4 regions of the Erwinia sorbitola genome follow, and region 4 is predicted to be linked to each of the others. Evidence: riboswitches for the same ligand, from Rfam matches in the RefSeq annotation. Region 4 holds a riboswitch; each other region holds the start of a gene.

Region 1 (3,879 bases), 1.9 Mb from region 4:
TTGCCTGCCCGGTAAGATCGGCACTGGCATGATAATCCACACCATCTTTTTTAAAGTCGTTATTACGCAAGTATGCCCACAGCACCGTGACCATGCCCAGCTCATGGGCGCGTTCGAAGGCTGCGGAAATCTCTTCAATCTGACGCCGTGACTGCTCGGAGCCAAAGTAGATGGTCGCGCCAACCGCCACCGCGCCCAGGTTAAACGCCTGCTCAACGCTGGCGTACAGCGTCTGATCATACTGCGTGGGATAACTCAGCGTCTCGTTATGGTTCAGCTTGACCATAAAAGGAATACGATGCGCATAACGGCGCGAGACCGAGGCGAGCACACCATAGGTGGATGCCACGCAGTTACAGCCCGCTTCAATCGCCAGCTCCACAATGTTTTTCGGATCAAAATAGAGCGGATTAGCGGCAAATGAGGCACCAGCCGAGTGCTCGACGCCCTGATCAACGGGAAGGATAGAGAGGTAACCTGTCCCGGCTAAACGTCCGGTGTTATACAGGGTTTGCATATTGCGTAAAACAGCCGGGGGACGGTTATTATCGACCATTACCCGATCCACATAGTCCGCCCCGGGAAGATAGAGGTTGTCCGCTGGAATAGTCATGCAGCGATGTTGCAAAAGAGAGTCTGCTTCTTTGCCCAATAACTGTACGATGTCCGTCATGATAACTCCTGTTAAAATGAGTGAGGATCCTCTTCAGGATCCGCTGGTCAGTTTTCTGACCCTAACAGCGTGGCCCCAAAACAGTGATTAAGGCAAATTGCTAACTCCATTTTTCACAACTAACCGCACGAAAGAGCGCTGCCTCTTACCACCACTGATGAAAATGATGTACCGGCCCGTGTCCGTGCCCTACCTCCAGCGAGTCTGCCTGCTCCAGTGCCCCCTGCAACCAGTGCCTGGCCGCCTGCATCGTACTTACCCAGTCATCATGACGCGGGCGCAGCGCCGCCAGCGCCGCCGATAGCGAACAGCCGGTGCCGTGTGTGTTGCGGGTGTTAATACGTGGAGCGGTAAAGCGCTGCTCCAGCTGCCGGGTAAACAGCCAGTCCGGGCTTTCCGAGTCGCTGAGATGGCCGCCCTTCATCAGCACCGCCTGACAGCCTGATGCCAGCAGCGCCCGCCCCTGCTCTCGCATCTCCTGCTCGTTGCGTGCCGGATCGCAGGCCAGCAGCGCAGCGGCTTCGGGCAGATTGGGCGTAATCAGGGAAGCCAGGGGTAGCAGGCGCTCACGCAGAGTGGTAACAGCCTCGGCAGAGAGCAGCGGATCGCCACTTTTTGCCAGCATAACCGTATCCAGCACCACCCAGGGCACGGAGGTCTGTTTAAGACGATCGGCCACCACCTCGACAATGGCGCTTTCAGCCAGCATACCGATCTTGATGGTATCAATACGCACATCCGACAGCACAGAATCGAGCTGTGCTGCGACAAATTCTGGTTCAATGCGATAGACCGACTGCACGCCGGTGGTATTTTGCGCCACCAGCGCCGTAATAACGCTGGTGCCATAGGCACCCAGCGCGGAGAAGGCTTTGAGGTCGGCCTGGATCCCGGCACCACCGCTTGGATCGGTTCCGGCAATAGTCATGGCGTTAATGCGTTTCATACCAGCCCCTCCGGATGCAGTTGATAGAGAGCATCGAGAAATGCGGGAATAAAGCTGCCCGTCCCCTGTGCCACCGCTGCTGCGCGCTCTCCCGCCAGCGCCACCACGCGGCAGGCACTGGCAATATGAAGCAGCCGATCGCCCGGCAGTGCAGCAAATCCAGCCACCACCGCCGACAGCGCACAACCCGTACCCACCACACGCGTCATTAGCGGTGAACCGCCGTGCACACTGATAATGCGCACGCCGTCGGTCACAAAATCGACTTCACCCGTCACCGCCACCACCGCGCCGGTTTCAGCAGCCAGCAGCAACGCCGCCTGTAATGCCGCTGTCGATGAATGCTGGCTATCCACGCCCCGCCCGCTGACCTCCAGCTTTGCCAGCGCCATAATTTCCGAGGCATTACCGCGTATAGCGGCAGGCTTGAGCGCAAGAGCCTGATGGCAGAAGGTGGTACGGAAATCCAGAGCGCCTGCCGCAACCGGATCCAATGTCCATGGACGTCCGGCTGCGTTAGCAGCCTTAATTGCTGCCAGCATTGCGCCACTGCGATCGCGCGTCAGGGTTCCGACGTTAATCAGCAGCGCATCGGCAATAGCGCTGAACTGCGCAGCTTCTTCCGCATCGATCACCATTGCCGGGGAAGCACCCAGCGCCAGCAGTACGTTGGCAGTAAAGGTCTGAACCACATCGTTGGTCATGCAGTGAATCAGGGGGGATTGTTGTTGATACTGCTTCAGAGAGTGGGCCACATCAGCATGGCTGTGGTGTTGAGGTTGGATCATATTGTCTCCCAACCGGCGATCAAGAAGGCGATGCCGGTCAGGCATCTGACTTCCCTACGCTGGCATTATCCAGTTCAGGTGTTGCGGGTTTTTCTCAGCCGTCGCTTTGGAAAGGAACGGCACCCCGAGTCATTTAGATAGAATCTCTATACTTTTTGCCAGATTAGGGGAAGTCGCTTGTGGATGCAAGCTTGCCAGCCCGGTTAAGACTTTCTCTTTTGGCAATCCCATACATAAACCAGAAGGTGTCTTTAAGTGCCTTCCGTCGAAAAATAAAACCCTTCCTGACGGTCTTCGATATTTCTGTTGTGCGTTGTTCAACATACAGGTAAAAAAATCAACGAAACGTAGATTTATTTAATCCTGATACTTGTTGCTTGTGTGAATATTATTTGTAAAATAATCACAGCTATTATCTACCAAACATGCATAGGGATTTATGCAGCAATATACCTATAAACTATCTTCCGACATGCTGGCAGCATTTGAGAAAAGGAGGCAGTGGCGGGGAATTGTTGCAGATAGTTTTTGAAATAAGGAGATTGACGATGGCATCGGTTAATAGAGGCTGCATCGTTCACGGTAGGAACGTTGGCCTTGATGGTGATAAAACCTCTACGGGTTCTGAATGCTATGCAGGCAGATCAGGCATCACCGTTATGGGTAAATTACAACTGTTTATTGGAGACAAAACGTCCCCCTGCCCTAAATGTGGGGAAATTGGGTTTATTGCTTCCGGTGATTACAGGCAATCAAACGAGGGTGTGGATGCCGCAGTAGATGGTTCCCCTATCGTTTGTAGCTGTCCGAATGGTACAAACTTCCTGATTGCACCAGACACAGTTCAGATCAATGCGCCCCCCAGAACCACATGGGCAACAACACCAACAGATCCGGAGCAGCGCGACCAAACTGCTAAGAAAAAGCGCACGGGTGTAGATGCTGGTTTCTGCCTGATTCCGCAACAATCAACCACTGACTCTTTCGAAAACACTTTGTTTGCAGGTGTTCAACCTGATGGGACGCGAGAACTTTATCGCTTACTTAACGGTACAGGTAAGGAATACAAAGCCGGTTCTATTCTGCTGATTGTTGATCCTGAAAAACAGGACAGCGAACAAATACTCCACATGCAGCAGGCAAAAGCGCGGGTTGATGCGGCCCTTGATCCGCTGACGTATGAAGAAGCTAATTTCCTGCATAAGCATTATGCAACCATTGCCAACTTTTCTAACATTGCTGATAAAGGCATTGGACTTGCAGCCGACCCGGTAGGAAAATATTTTGAGAATATCGAAAAAATTCTCAAAGAGATTCAGACAACATATAAAAATACCTACATAACGCGAGGTGCGTTAATCGGTGAACAATTTTACGTGAAACGCAGCCAGTTGTTTAAAGAGCTTGAATCAGTGCTTAAATTCGGCTTCCTGAATAAGGCTATGAAACTCGGTGAGTATACTAAATTAAAA
Region 2 (3,879 bases), 1.6 Mb from region 4:
CTCATACCGTCAAAGAAAGATGAGGTAACCGGAAAGAAAATGACCAGCACTGCCATCGCCACTTTGGCGCTGATACCAAAGCCAAACCACAGCACCAGCAGCGGCGCGAGGGCAAATACCGGGATCGCCTGGCTGGTCAGCACCAGCGGCATCAGCCAGCGTTGCAGGCGGGGGAAGATAATCATGCCGACCGCCAGAAGCGAGCCAAGCATCACCCCCAGCACCAGTCCGATCAGCACCTCCGAGGCGGTAATCAGACTGTGATAAGCGAGAAAAGCGCGGCCATTCCACAGGGCGCGGGCAACAGCGGCGGGTGAAGGCAGCAGAAAGGCGGGAATATCGCTTAACGTCGCCAGCCACCATAGCAATAGCAGCCCGATGAATATGATCAGCCCGCGGGCGCTGGTTGTGATCTTACTGCTCATTCTGCGGCCCTTAGCAGCTGCTGCATCAGCTCGCCCTGGCTTTTCAGCAGTTCGGCATCGTCTGCGGCGCGGGGCGGCAGGCCGCCAATGGTATGAGTGTCATCTATCGCGGCAGGAGCGCCTGAGAGCACCAGCAGATGATGGCTCAGACGACAGGCTTCCATCGGGTCATGTGTGATCAGCAGTACGGTATGGTCGGCCAGCAGCTCGGCGGCCAGCGTCTGAATCTTCGCCCGCGTCAGCGTATCCAGCGCCGAGAACGGCTCATCCATCAGCACAATCGGCTGGCGTTCATACAGCGTACGGGCAATCGCCGCACGCTGTCGCATCCCTCCTGAAAGTGCGGCCGGATGGTCATCTGCGTGACCTTGCAGCCCGACGCGTTCCAGCAGATGTGTCGCCCACCCGGCATCAGCTTTTTCCCGACGCAGGCGCGCACCAAGGGTGATGTTGTCGATAATCGACAGCCACGGATAGAGCAGATCTTTTTGCCCCATATAGGCGATACGGCCCGGCAGCGGCAGGCCGTCACTGCCGCACACCGTGCCGGATGCAGGTGCTGCCAGCCCGGCGATAATCTTCAGCAGGCTGGTTTTACCGCTACCGCTGGCACCCAGCAAGGAGACAAAACGCCCGGCCGGGATATCAAAGCTGAGGGGGCCGAAGATCTGACGCTGGCCGAAGCACAGCGTCAGATCGCGCACCTGAATACCGGGCGGGGTAACGGAGTGAATCGCCATCACGTCGGGGTGGCCGCGTTAAGTCCCATCTGCCAGAAGGCGGATTCCAGACGCGTGGCAGTGACGAAAATCTCAGACAGTTCACTAAAGCGACTCTCCGCCCCGCGCTGGCGGGCAACGCTTTCCAGCAGATCGAGGGCAGCACGCACGCCGTTAAGGTAGTCAGCATCGCCGTAGTTACGGATCCAGGAGGCATAAGGGCTGCCTTCCAGCAGCGTCCCGGGGTCGTGCAGCAGGCGCAGGCCAATCTCCGCATAACCTGCAACGCACGGCAGCAGCGCTACCAGCAGATCGAGGGCATCGCCAGAGTGGCCGATATCCAGTACATAGCGGGTGTAATTCATGGTTTCCGCTGCTTCCGCTTCACTCATCATCTGCGCTTCGCTCATGCCCCAGCTTTCGCAGTAGGCCAGGTGCAGCGGCAGTTCGGCGACAATGGCATTTAGCGAGGCGGTGGCAGCACGCATCTCCGGCAGCGTGCGCAGCTTGCTTACCAGCAGGGCGTAAGCACGGGCAAAGTGGATCAGGAACAGATAATCCTGAGTCAGATAGCGGCGGAAAGCGCGTTCAGGCAGCGTGCCCAGGGCAAGTTGCTGAATAAACGGATGTGCAACGTAGTCCTGCCAGTCATTTCCCGCCTGCTGGCGTAAACGTCCGTACAGGCCGTGGCTGAAATCTACAGGTTGAATACGATAAGACACAGAATCCCCTCAGTTAAGTGGAGATCCGGGCAGGCGGAGGTGTGAACAGGCAGAGGTGACTGCCAACCCGTCCCTTCGCTGGCATGACCCAGATCAGGTTCAAAGGGTTCGGCTTACGCCATCTCAGCCCATCACAGGACACCCCTCGGAGGAGCCTGTTATACGATATTTGATTTTTGATTACAATCCTTGTCAACCGCTGGAGCGCGCAGATTTATAGACATTTTTCGGGCTGTTCTGATAAATTTATCTTATGCATCTTTCATGAGATTTATAAAGGATTACGGGCATGGAACAAAGCAAAGAGCTCAGTGATATTTTTAATAGCTGTTTTGGATCATATTTTGATATCAATCCTCCTGGCTATAGCGACCTGGATTTACATTTTATTCATGATTTTCATTTTCGTGATTATTTACTCCATATAACCCATAAACTTTACTATATTGCGTTTAGCGAAAGTGGTGAAAGGCTGTATAGCAAACTCTATTTTTACTGCGTCGACGATGATGTCGTTAACTCGCTACACCCTTTTGTTGAAAATATTAATCTTAGCCTGAGAAATCATGGTCTGGCAGAGTTTATTCTGTTAGAAAAGATCTCCGCAGACATTCAAGAGCTGATTGTCCGTATTAATCAGCAGCCGGATAAGAGCGCCTGTATTATCTTTGATGCAGAGAAGTTTTCAGGCAGTGAAACATTTTTTGAAAAAAGATTTAATCAGCCCGGATTTCCGCAGGATAAGCAGCAGATCGTCGATTTGCTGAATGTCCTCAAAACCGGCGATGATAAGTTCACCAAAAAAGGTTATGTTGCCTGCCATAGTAGGCTCGCTCCTGTTGTCGCATCTGATGATTTCAATACCTTTGTTAATGATATAAAAAGGCTTTCTATTTTTGACTTCTATGCTGGCGGTGAACGTCATCAGAAGATGTTTGATGCTATTAATGAGGCGCAGGATTTCCTTAAAGATAACCACATCAACAGCGCAAAAGAGGCTATTGAAAGATGCAAGGAAATTAAAGATCCAAAATTTGTATTTATTCAAATCTTCAATGAGTTTAATAATAACAATAATAAAATGTACGCCTTCCATTTGCATGAAATGCTCAAAAATCTGGACATCGACAGCGATTTCTCGACGCACTCTGGTTTGAATATGGTGGATGTCTGTGTAGGGGCGGAAAGTTATCCTGCGGCGAGAAAAATTCTGAAGAAAATTGCAGAGGAACTGGCAGATCAGGATGAGATTGAAAAGGGAGTACAGCTTGCCGGGCTGGCGGGGTGCAGCGATATCTCAGCTGAACTGATCAAAAAACTGGAGAAGAGCTATCCCGGATCTCTGGTGCTGAATTACAGAGATATCAACTCTGCACTAAGAGAGGAGAACTACCAGCGCGCCGCCGAACTTTTTTCCCTGCGTGATGATGAACTCAGTCAGAAGAAACATCAGCTATTACTTCAGTTTATAACATGGCTTAAGCAAGGCGATGGCGATATTGTGGCATTCCTTCAGACACAAGATATCAATGATCCCGATACTGTCCATTTTCTTAATCACATTGCCTCGACGTGGGCGGTAAAACATCAGGATTACCTGACTGCGATTGCCGTTTCACTATTCTATGAGCCGGTGCTGGATGATGAGACCTTTATCAACAATAGCGATCGTATTCTGAAGAAATGGTTTTTTAATCGGAAAAAATCCAATACCGATGAGGATAAAAAACAGGCTGATATTGTCAGTGAGGCGATAATCAGTTTTACGAAAAAAAGTATTGATAAACTGTCGCATCTCTCAGTCAACCCTTATCTGCGGGAACGTTTTATCGACAGATTCAGCTGGGATGTGTCGCACTCTTTTGGACATTTTTTGCTTATTTTGATCACCCGCAATCAATTTTCTGGCAGGGAATTAAACCTGAGTCACGCGGAGCCGCAAGCATCGGTAACCATGCCTCTTGAGACCGTGATGAGCAAAGTGGAAGATGCGCTGAATTATTATGACCGCAT
Region 3 (3,879 bases), on a different replicon from region 4:
ATGTCAGCCAGACGTGAGGTAAAGTTACCCAGCACCAGCGAACCGGAATCAGCTGAAGTGACATAAAACAGCAGGCCGGTAATGGTGGCAACAGATGCGCTGAAGGTGAAGCCAGGATACTGCGCCAGCAGGCTGTAGAAACCGCGCTCCGGATGCGCCATTGTCTCCTGTGCAAACGCCATATTGCCGTGAATGATCTCATACAGTGCGCTGTTACCGAAGATCGACAGCCACAGCAGGGTGAAGATAAACGGAATGGTCAGGGTGCCCACCACGAACTGACGGATAGTACGCCCACGAGAGATACGGGCCAGGAACAGGCCGACAAACGGTGACCATGCTACCCACCACGCCCAGAAGAACAGCGTCCAGTTATTCATCCACTCGGTCGGGCGATCGAAGGCAAAGCTGTTCAGCGTCATGCCCATAAAGCGGTTGATATAATCCCCGACGTTCAGCACCAGCGCATTTAGCAGGAAGCTGGTATCGCCGACAAACAGCACAAACAGGATCAGACCAAAGGCCAGCAACACGTTGAGCTCCGACAGGAACCGGATACCTTTATTCACCCCGGAGGTGACTGAAATAGTGGCCATTATCACCGACAGCACGATCAGTCCGGCCTGGGCAGTCAGCCCTTCCGGCACATCAAACAGCACCTTCAGCCCGTAGTTAAGCTGCACCACACCAATGCCCAGCGTAGTGGCAATCCCAAAGATGGTACCCAGTACTGCGGCGATATCCACCGTATGGCCGATTGGGCCGTTAATACGTTTACCGAAAATAGGGTAGAGCGCCGAGCGGATGGTGAGCGGCAGGCCGTAACGGTAGCTGAAATAACCGAGGGCGATGCCCATCAGGGCATACATTGACCAGCCGGTCAGACCGTAGTGGAACAGCGTCCAGACCATCGCCTGACGTGCAGCTTCCATTGTCTGCCCCTGGCCTTCCGGCGGCATCATATACTGGGTCACAGGTTCGGCTACTGAGAAGAACATCAGATCGATACCGATACCCGCTGCAAACAGCATTGCCGCCCAACTCATCAGGCTGAACTCTGGTTTCGACTGTTCGGGGCCAAGTTTGATTGAGCCAAAACGTGAGCAGGCCATAAAAAGTACGAAGACGATGTACAGCGTGGCTGCCAGCAGATAATACCAGCCGAAGGTGTTAGAAACCCAGTCGAGGGTAAGATTGATCCAGCGATCGGAAAAATCTGTGAACAGAATGGTGGTCAGGGAAAACAGCAGGATAAGCGCTGCTGAGGTGTAGAAAACCACGGGATTAATACGATCTTTTTGAGGCTTTCCTGGTATTTCAGTTGTCGGCATAATCTCTCCGCAAAAAATGCTCAAGGAAAAAACCTGAAGTCCGCTCTGCGAAGCGCGCATTAGCGCATACTGGGTAAAATCCGCCGTATATCCGCTAATTACACTGGGAGAACCATCAGGATGGGTATAAGTGTAAATCACTGATTAATCTTTAATGTTTATGATCCAGATCACCCTCCAAAAGTAAATTTTGTGTAAACAGCACAAATAATGATAGTTTTTATTGATTGAGCATTCAATTAAAAAAACTTCTGCGTCTCATTCTGCCTTCTTTTTCCCCGTTAACATCCTGTACCACTTGACGACAGCCAGCAGGTCAAATAAAACTGGTTCCCGTCAGGGGAGTCTCGCCAGAGAGACTGAGAGGCTAATGAGCGATTATTCGCGGTTTAGCGACCCTTAGAACCTGACCCAGTTGATACTGGCGTAGGAAGACTCGTATCCTGATGGCGTACCTGTACGGCCTTTCTGGATACCTGCCGCAAGGGGCACGGCTTCAGCAGTTCCCGCCTTTTTCCTTCTCTGTATCACGGGTCTCAGCATGTTTTGAGAGGCTAACGTGACATTATTAACTCCACTTTTTCTGTCTTGCGGAAACCACCCAACATGAGCCGCTGGTCGGTACTGGGCGACGGCGTCGCCGGGCTTTGTGTTGCCACATCACTTGCTGAACGCGGTGAATCCGTAGAGGTGATCACCGCAGAGCAGCACTGTGCGGCATCACACTGGGCTGGCGGTATGCTGGCTCCATGGTGTGAAGGGGAGAGCGCCCCGGAAGAAGTGATCGAGCTGGGCCAGCGCTCCGCACCATGGTGGTCTGCACGGATTAACGGTGTGGAGCATCGCGGCACCCTGGTAGTGGCCTCCGCCCGTGACACCCCCGAACTCACCCGTTTTTCGCGTATGACGCGCGCTCATCAGTGGGTAGATCCCGCCACGCTGGAACCGGCGCTGGAAGGACGTTTTTCCCGTGGGCTGTTCTTTGCCGGCGAAGCTCACCTTGATCCGCGCAGTGCGCTGCAACAGCTGCGTAAGGGGCTGCAACTTGCCGGGGTCTGCTTCCATCAGGGTCAGCCCGGCGGCACCATTATTGACTGCCGGGGGATCCACGCCGCCGCCGACCAGCCAGAACTGCGCGCGGTTCGCGGCGAAATGCTGATCCTGCACAGTGAGGAGGTTCAGCTCTCCCGGCCAGTGCGCATCCTCCATCCCCGTTTTCCCTGTTACCTGGTACCCCGTGCAGCCGGACACCTGATGCTGGGCGCAACCATGGTGGAAAGCGACGATGACAGCCCGATTAGCGCACGCGCCATGATGGAGTTGTTAAGCGCCGCCTGGGCTATCCATCCGGCTCTGGCAGAGGCGCGGATAGTGGAAAGTGGCACCGGCCGACGCCCGGCCTACCGCAATAATATCCCCGCCATACGCTGTCACAACGGCGTCTGGTCTCTCAACGGTATGTATCGCCACGGCTTCCTCCTTGCTCCGGTAATGGCGGAAAAACTGATGCAGCAACTGATGCAGGAAAAACTGATATGAAAATTCAGCTTAACGGCCTCCCGATTGATACCACCGCTCATACACTGGCGGAACTCCTGCGCGAACAGCAGATTGATGCCAGCTGCGTAGCCAGCGCCCTCAACGGCCAGTTTGTGCCGCGCGCACGCTATGAGAGCCAGGCACTGACCGCTGGCTGTGAACTTGAAGTGCTCTCACCGATGCAGGGAGGATAAAACATGTTTTACGATTTCATTCCGCAGTCTCGTTTTCTGCTCGGCACCGCCGGATATCCTTCGCCGGAGATCTTGCAACAGGCCATTGAGGTTTCCGGTAGCGAGATTATCACCGTCAGTCTGCGGCGAGAGGGCCGCCACGGCGCTGCCTTCCGTGAGCTGCTCACCGGCCTGAACAGACGGATACTGCCCAATACCGCTGGCTGCCATAGCGTAAAAGAGGCGGTGACTACCGCACATATGGCACGTGAATTGTTTAATACCCGCTGGATAAAACTTGAAGTGATTGGCCACGCTGACACATTGCAACCCGATCCTTTCGCTCTGGTGGAGGCGGCCCGCATTCTCTGCGCCGACGGTTTCCAGGTGTTTCCCTACACCACAGAAGATCTGATCCTTGGTGAGAAACTGATTGAAGCTGGATGCGAACTGCTGATGCCGTGGGGTGCACCGATAGGCTCCGGCCAGGGGCTGAGAAATATCGAAGGGCTGCGTTCAATGCGCGCCTGGTTTAAAGGCATACCGCTGATTATTGATGCCGGTATCGGCGCCCCCAGTCAGGCCGCACAGGCAATGGAAATGGGCTTTGACGCTATCCTGCTGAATACCGCGGTGGCGAAAGCGCAGGATCCGGTGCGCATGGCCGGGGCTTTTTCTGCCGCAATCCGAGCTGGTCACGATGCCTGTCATGCAGGCCTGGTAGAACGCCGTGATATGGCGAGCGCCTCCACGCCAATTTTTGGCATGGCCCAGTTTCCCTTTCAGGAGTCATAATCTGTGAGCCGCTATCAACGACAATCAATGCTACCGGAAAT
Region 4 (3,879 bases):
CTGATCCTGTGAAGATATTTTCTCGCCCATCTGACGCTCTTCCTTGCGATTAAAATTAAACACGTTTGTAACTGTCCTTTTAGTAAATAGAAAAGGGATGACGAGCAGCAGAATCAGATACGCCATCACACTCAGAGAAATATATAAGGGAGTTCTTATTGATAGCTTAAACGCAACAATACTGATCCCCCAGCAAAGCCAGACTCCCCACAGATAACATTGTTTTTTTATCTCAGACATTATTTCACTTACAACGCGCAGAACATCATGCAGAAGGTTTAGTCGCTGGTGCCGTCAATCAATAGCCAGGAAATTAGTAAGATTACACTGATTAAAATACAAATATTTCTTAAGCGGGGTTTGATAAGAAATTTTTCCTTATCAGGCACACAGCCTCGCTTATAGCGCAGAATGATATTTGAATTTTTCACAGAGTTAAAGCTGTTGTAGCTTATAGACTTTAGAGATAATGACGCAGCTCCTGATTCAGGTTAAATGAATCAGGAGAATATATCGTAAAATAATATTTTCAAGAGTTAGATAATAACATTCTCATTATTCTTCTTCCGCGCGACATAATGCGACAGTATCTTCGATTAGACGACGCGCTACCGTTCCTGGTGGAGGTAACTGCGGCAATGCATCATATCGATACCAGCCTGCTGACAGCAGCTCTTTGGGATCAATCTTGATGTCCCCTCCTGCGTAGTCAGCCATAAATGCCATCATCAGTGACTGAGGGAATGGCCAGGGCTGCGATGAGACATAACGCAGATTTTTTACGCTGATGCTGCTCTCCTCCATTACTTCACGCGCTACGGTCTGCTCCAGGGTCTCACCAACTTCAACAAATCCCGCCAGCACGGTAAATATGCCATTACGATGGCGCGTATGTTGCGCCAGCAGGATCTCATCGCCACGGCGGATCGCCACGATAATGCACGGGGCGATTTGCGGATAATAGCGTTGGCGGCAGTGCCCGCACAGGCAGGCCAGTTCTGTTTTGCTGTGATGCATTTCATGGCCACAGTAGCCGCACCAGCGATGTGAACGGTAAAATTCAGCCAGCTGAATACCGCGCCCGGCTAGCTGGAACAGGCCGGTCTCCTGATCGAGCAGCTGACGTAACGATCCCATTTCCTGCGGCTGCGCCCCGCAGATCAACCAGACCGTTTCGCCCTGCCACTCCCCAACAGGCCTCCCGGATCGCCCTGTCAGTCCAAGCGAACCCGCATTACCGTGCGGTAATTCACCTTTTGGTAACCAAATTTTGTGTTCCTGGCTGACAACCCACCAGCCAGCGTCTACGCTTAAAATTTCCTGTTCCATAATTTTGCTCATCATCCTCAGCTTAAAGACTGGATTGAGGTCAGACGTTAAAATATAACATTCACGGAGTTGAACATGCTTAACCAGTTGGAAGTCCTCACCGCGCGCGTCGGTGGATGCAGTGAGCTGGTAGACTTTTGTCTGCGCTTACGCAAGCAGTTGCTGGTTACCTATTACCAAATGGCTGGTATTAAGCCTAACAAGGAAACGCTGACTACGCTCGATGAAAACGCGCTGAATGCGTTCTGCCAAAATCTGGTGGATTATCTTTCAACCGGCCATTTCACCGTGTACGAGCGTTTTATCAAGGAGCTTGAAGGGACTGAGCAGCTGGCAAAAGCGTCGCTAATCTACCCCTCTTTAAAGGCCAATACCGATCAGATCATGCAGATTTATGATTCTCATCTGGAAACGGCCATCGAAGATGATAATTGTCTGGAATTACAGCAGGCACTGTCAATCGTCGGTGAAGCTCTGGAAGCGCGTTTTACCCTTGAGGATAAATTCATCAAGCTGGCCTTAGAAAAAAATGCTGACAATCAAGAGGCTGCCAACACTGCCTCCCTCGTTCGTCCTGCGTGATTCTCGGCATATTGTGAATTTCTTGTAGTTTGCGAGAAGCCTCTTTATGCTTAAGGGGTCAGGGCGAGGTATGCCTCGCCCCTGCGTTGACTGAAAAACCAGTCGCTATCTTGTCGGAGTGCCCCTAGGGGCTGAGACCGTTAATTCGGGATCCGCGGAACCTGATCAGGTTAGTACCTGCGAAGGGAACAAGAGTAAATCACCTGTGACGGTGTGAACCCATATTTTTCACGCCGCTCTTATTACTCCCGCCTCCAGACAAGCAAACTTCCATCTGATTATCAGGAACTTGCTATGTCTATCGTTGAAAAACCCTTTGTTGAGAAAAAAGCCACCCGCCGCGAGCAGCGCGCAGAAGCCCAGCAGTTTATCGACTCATTACAGGGCACCGCCTTTCCCAACTCAACGCGTATTTATCTGAGTGGTTCACAGCCTGATATCCGCGTGCCGATGCGCGAAATCCAGTTAAGCCCGACCACAACAGGCGGCAGCAAAGAAGAACCGATACTGGAGGCGAATGAACCGATACCTGTCTATGATACTTCCGGGGCGTACGGCGATCCGGCGGCAACGATTGATGTTTACGCGGGGCTGAAGAAGCTGCGTAGCCGCTGGATTATCAGACGTGAAGATACAGAACAGATCGCTGAACTCAGCTCCTCCTATACCCAGCAGCGCCTGGCAGATGAAGGGCTGGATCATCTGCGCTTTGATAATCTGCCACAACCGCGCCGGGCACTGGCTGGTCGCTGCGTCACCCAGATGCACTATGCACGGCTTGGGGTTATCACTCCGGAGATGGAATTTATCGCTCTGCGCGAAAACATGGGCCGCGAACGGATTCGTGGTGATGTACTGCGACAACAGCATCCGGGTAACAGCTTTGGCGCGAATCTGCCGGAGAATATTACCGCAGAGTTTGTTCGCCAGGAGGTGGCTGCAGGCCGCGCGATTATCCCTGCCAATATTAATCACCCGGAGTCCGAGCCAATGATTATCGGACGTAACTTCCTGGTGAAGATTAACGCCAATATCGGCAATTCAGCGGTCAGTTCTTCGATTGAGGAAGAGGTAGAAAAACTGGTGTGGTCCACGCGCTGGGGCGCAGATACGGTGATGGATCTCTCTACCGGGCGCTATATTCACGAAACCCGCGAGTGGATCCTGCGTAACAGTCCGGTACCTATTGGTACCGTACCTGTCTACCAGGCGCTGGAAAAAGTAAACGGGGTGGCTGAAGATCTCACCTGGGAGATTTTCCGCGATACGCTGCTGGAGCAGGCTGAACAGGGTGTTGATTACTTCACTATTCATGCCGGGGTGCTGCTGCGCTACGTGCCGATGACCGCCAAACGCCTGACCGGTATTGTGTCACGCGGCGGGTCAATTATGGCGAAATGGTGTCTGTCACATCATAAAGAGAGCTTCCTCTATCAGCACTTCCGCGATATCTGTGAAATCTGCGCTGCCTACGATGTTTCGCTGTCACTAGGCGATGGCCTGCGTCCGGGATCCATTCAGGATGCCAACGATGAGGCGCAGTTTGCAGAGCTACGTACGCTTGGTGAACTAACTAAAATCGCCTGGGAGTATGATGTCCAGGTCATGATTGAAGGCCCCGGTCATGTGCCGATGCAGATGATCCGCGTCAATATGACTGAACAGCTTGAGCACTGCCACGAAGCGCCTTTTTATACTCTCGGCCCGCTGACGACCGATATTGCACCAGGTTACGATCACTTCACCTCCGGCATTGGTGCCGCGATGATAGGCTGGTTTGGCTGCGCGATGTTGTGCTACGTCACCCCCAAAGAACATCTTGGCCTGCCGAACAAAGAAGACGTAAAGCAGGGGCTGATTACTTATAAGATCGCCGCCCATGCCGCTGACCTGGCTAAAGGTCATCCTGGAGCACAGATCCGCGACAATGCGATGTCGAAAGCACGTTTCGAATTCCGCTGGGAGGAT

What was found. Region 4 has a riboswitch for thiamine pyrophosphate ahead of thiC (phosphomethylpyrimidine synthase ThiC). Riboswitches for the same ligand answer to the same signal wherever they lie in the genome.
Region 1: another riboswitch for thiamine pyrophosphate. It lies ahead of thiM (hydroxyethylthiazole kinase); the one in region 4 lies ahead of thiC (phosphomethylpyrimidine synthase ThiC).
Region 2: another riboswitch for thiamine pyrophosphate. It lies ahead of tenA (thiaminase II); the one in region 4 lies ahead of thiC (phosphomethylpyrimidine synthase ThiC).
Region 3: another riboswitch for thiamine pyrophosphate. It lies ahead of GN242_RS21480 (FAD-dependent oxidoreductase); the one in region 4 lies ahead of thiC (phosphomethylpyrimidine synthase ThiC).

What each region holds. Positions count from the first base shown of each region.
Region 1 covers NZ_CP046509.1:1,564,735-1,568,613, reverse strand. Annotated here, with positions in the region: gene fbaB (class I fructose-bisphosphate aldolase) at 1-673, opposite strand, end outside; gene thiD (bifunctional hydroxymethylpyrimidine kinase/phosphomethylpyrimidine kinase) at 819-1,619, opposite strand; gene thiM (hydroxyethylthiazole kinase) at 1,616-2,407, opposite strand; TPP riboswitch at 2,442-2,544, opposite strand; gene GN242_RS06975 (PAAR domain-containing protein) at 2,956-3,879, shown strand, end outside.
Region 2 covers NZ_CP046509.1:2,715,296-2,719,174, reverse strand. Annotated here, with positions in the region: gene GN242_RS12160 (ABC transporter permease) at 1-425, opposite strand, end outside; gene GN242_RS12155 (ABC transporter ATP-binding protein) at 422-1,165, opposite strand; gene tenA (thiaminase II) at 1,165-1,866, opposite strand; TPP riboswitch at 1,920-2,022, opposite strand; gene GN242_RS12145 (CHAT domain-containing protein) at 2,156-3,879, shown strand, end outside.
Region 3 covers NZ_CP046510.1:27,128-31,006, forward strand. Annotated here, with positions in the region: gene GN242_RS21475 (choline transporter) at 1-1,331, opposite strand, end outside; TPP riboswitch at 1,660-1,781, shown strand; gene GN242_RS21480 (FAD-dependent oxidoreductase) at 1,938-2,870, shown strand; gene thiS (sulfur carrier protein ThiS) at 2,867-3,064, shown strand; gene GN242_RS21490 (thiazole synthase) at 3,068-3,838, shown strand; gene GN242_RS21495 (HesA/MoeB/ThiF family protein) at 3,842-3,879, shown strand, end outside.
Region 4 covers NZ_CP046509.1:4,353,253-4,357,131, forward strand. Annotated here, with positions in the region: gene GN242_RS19715 (bactofilin family protein) at 1-240, opposite strand, end outside; gene nudC (NAD(+) diphosphatase) at 556-1,329, opposite strand; gene rsd (sigma D regulator) at 1,405-1,911, shown strand; TPP riboswitch at 2,016-2,116, shown strand; gene thiC (phosphomethylpyrimidine synthase ThiC) at 2,206-3,879, shown strand, end outside.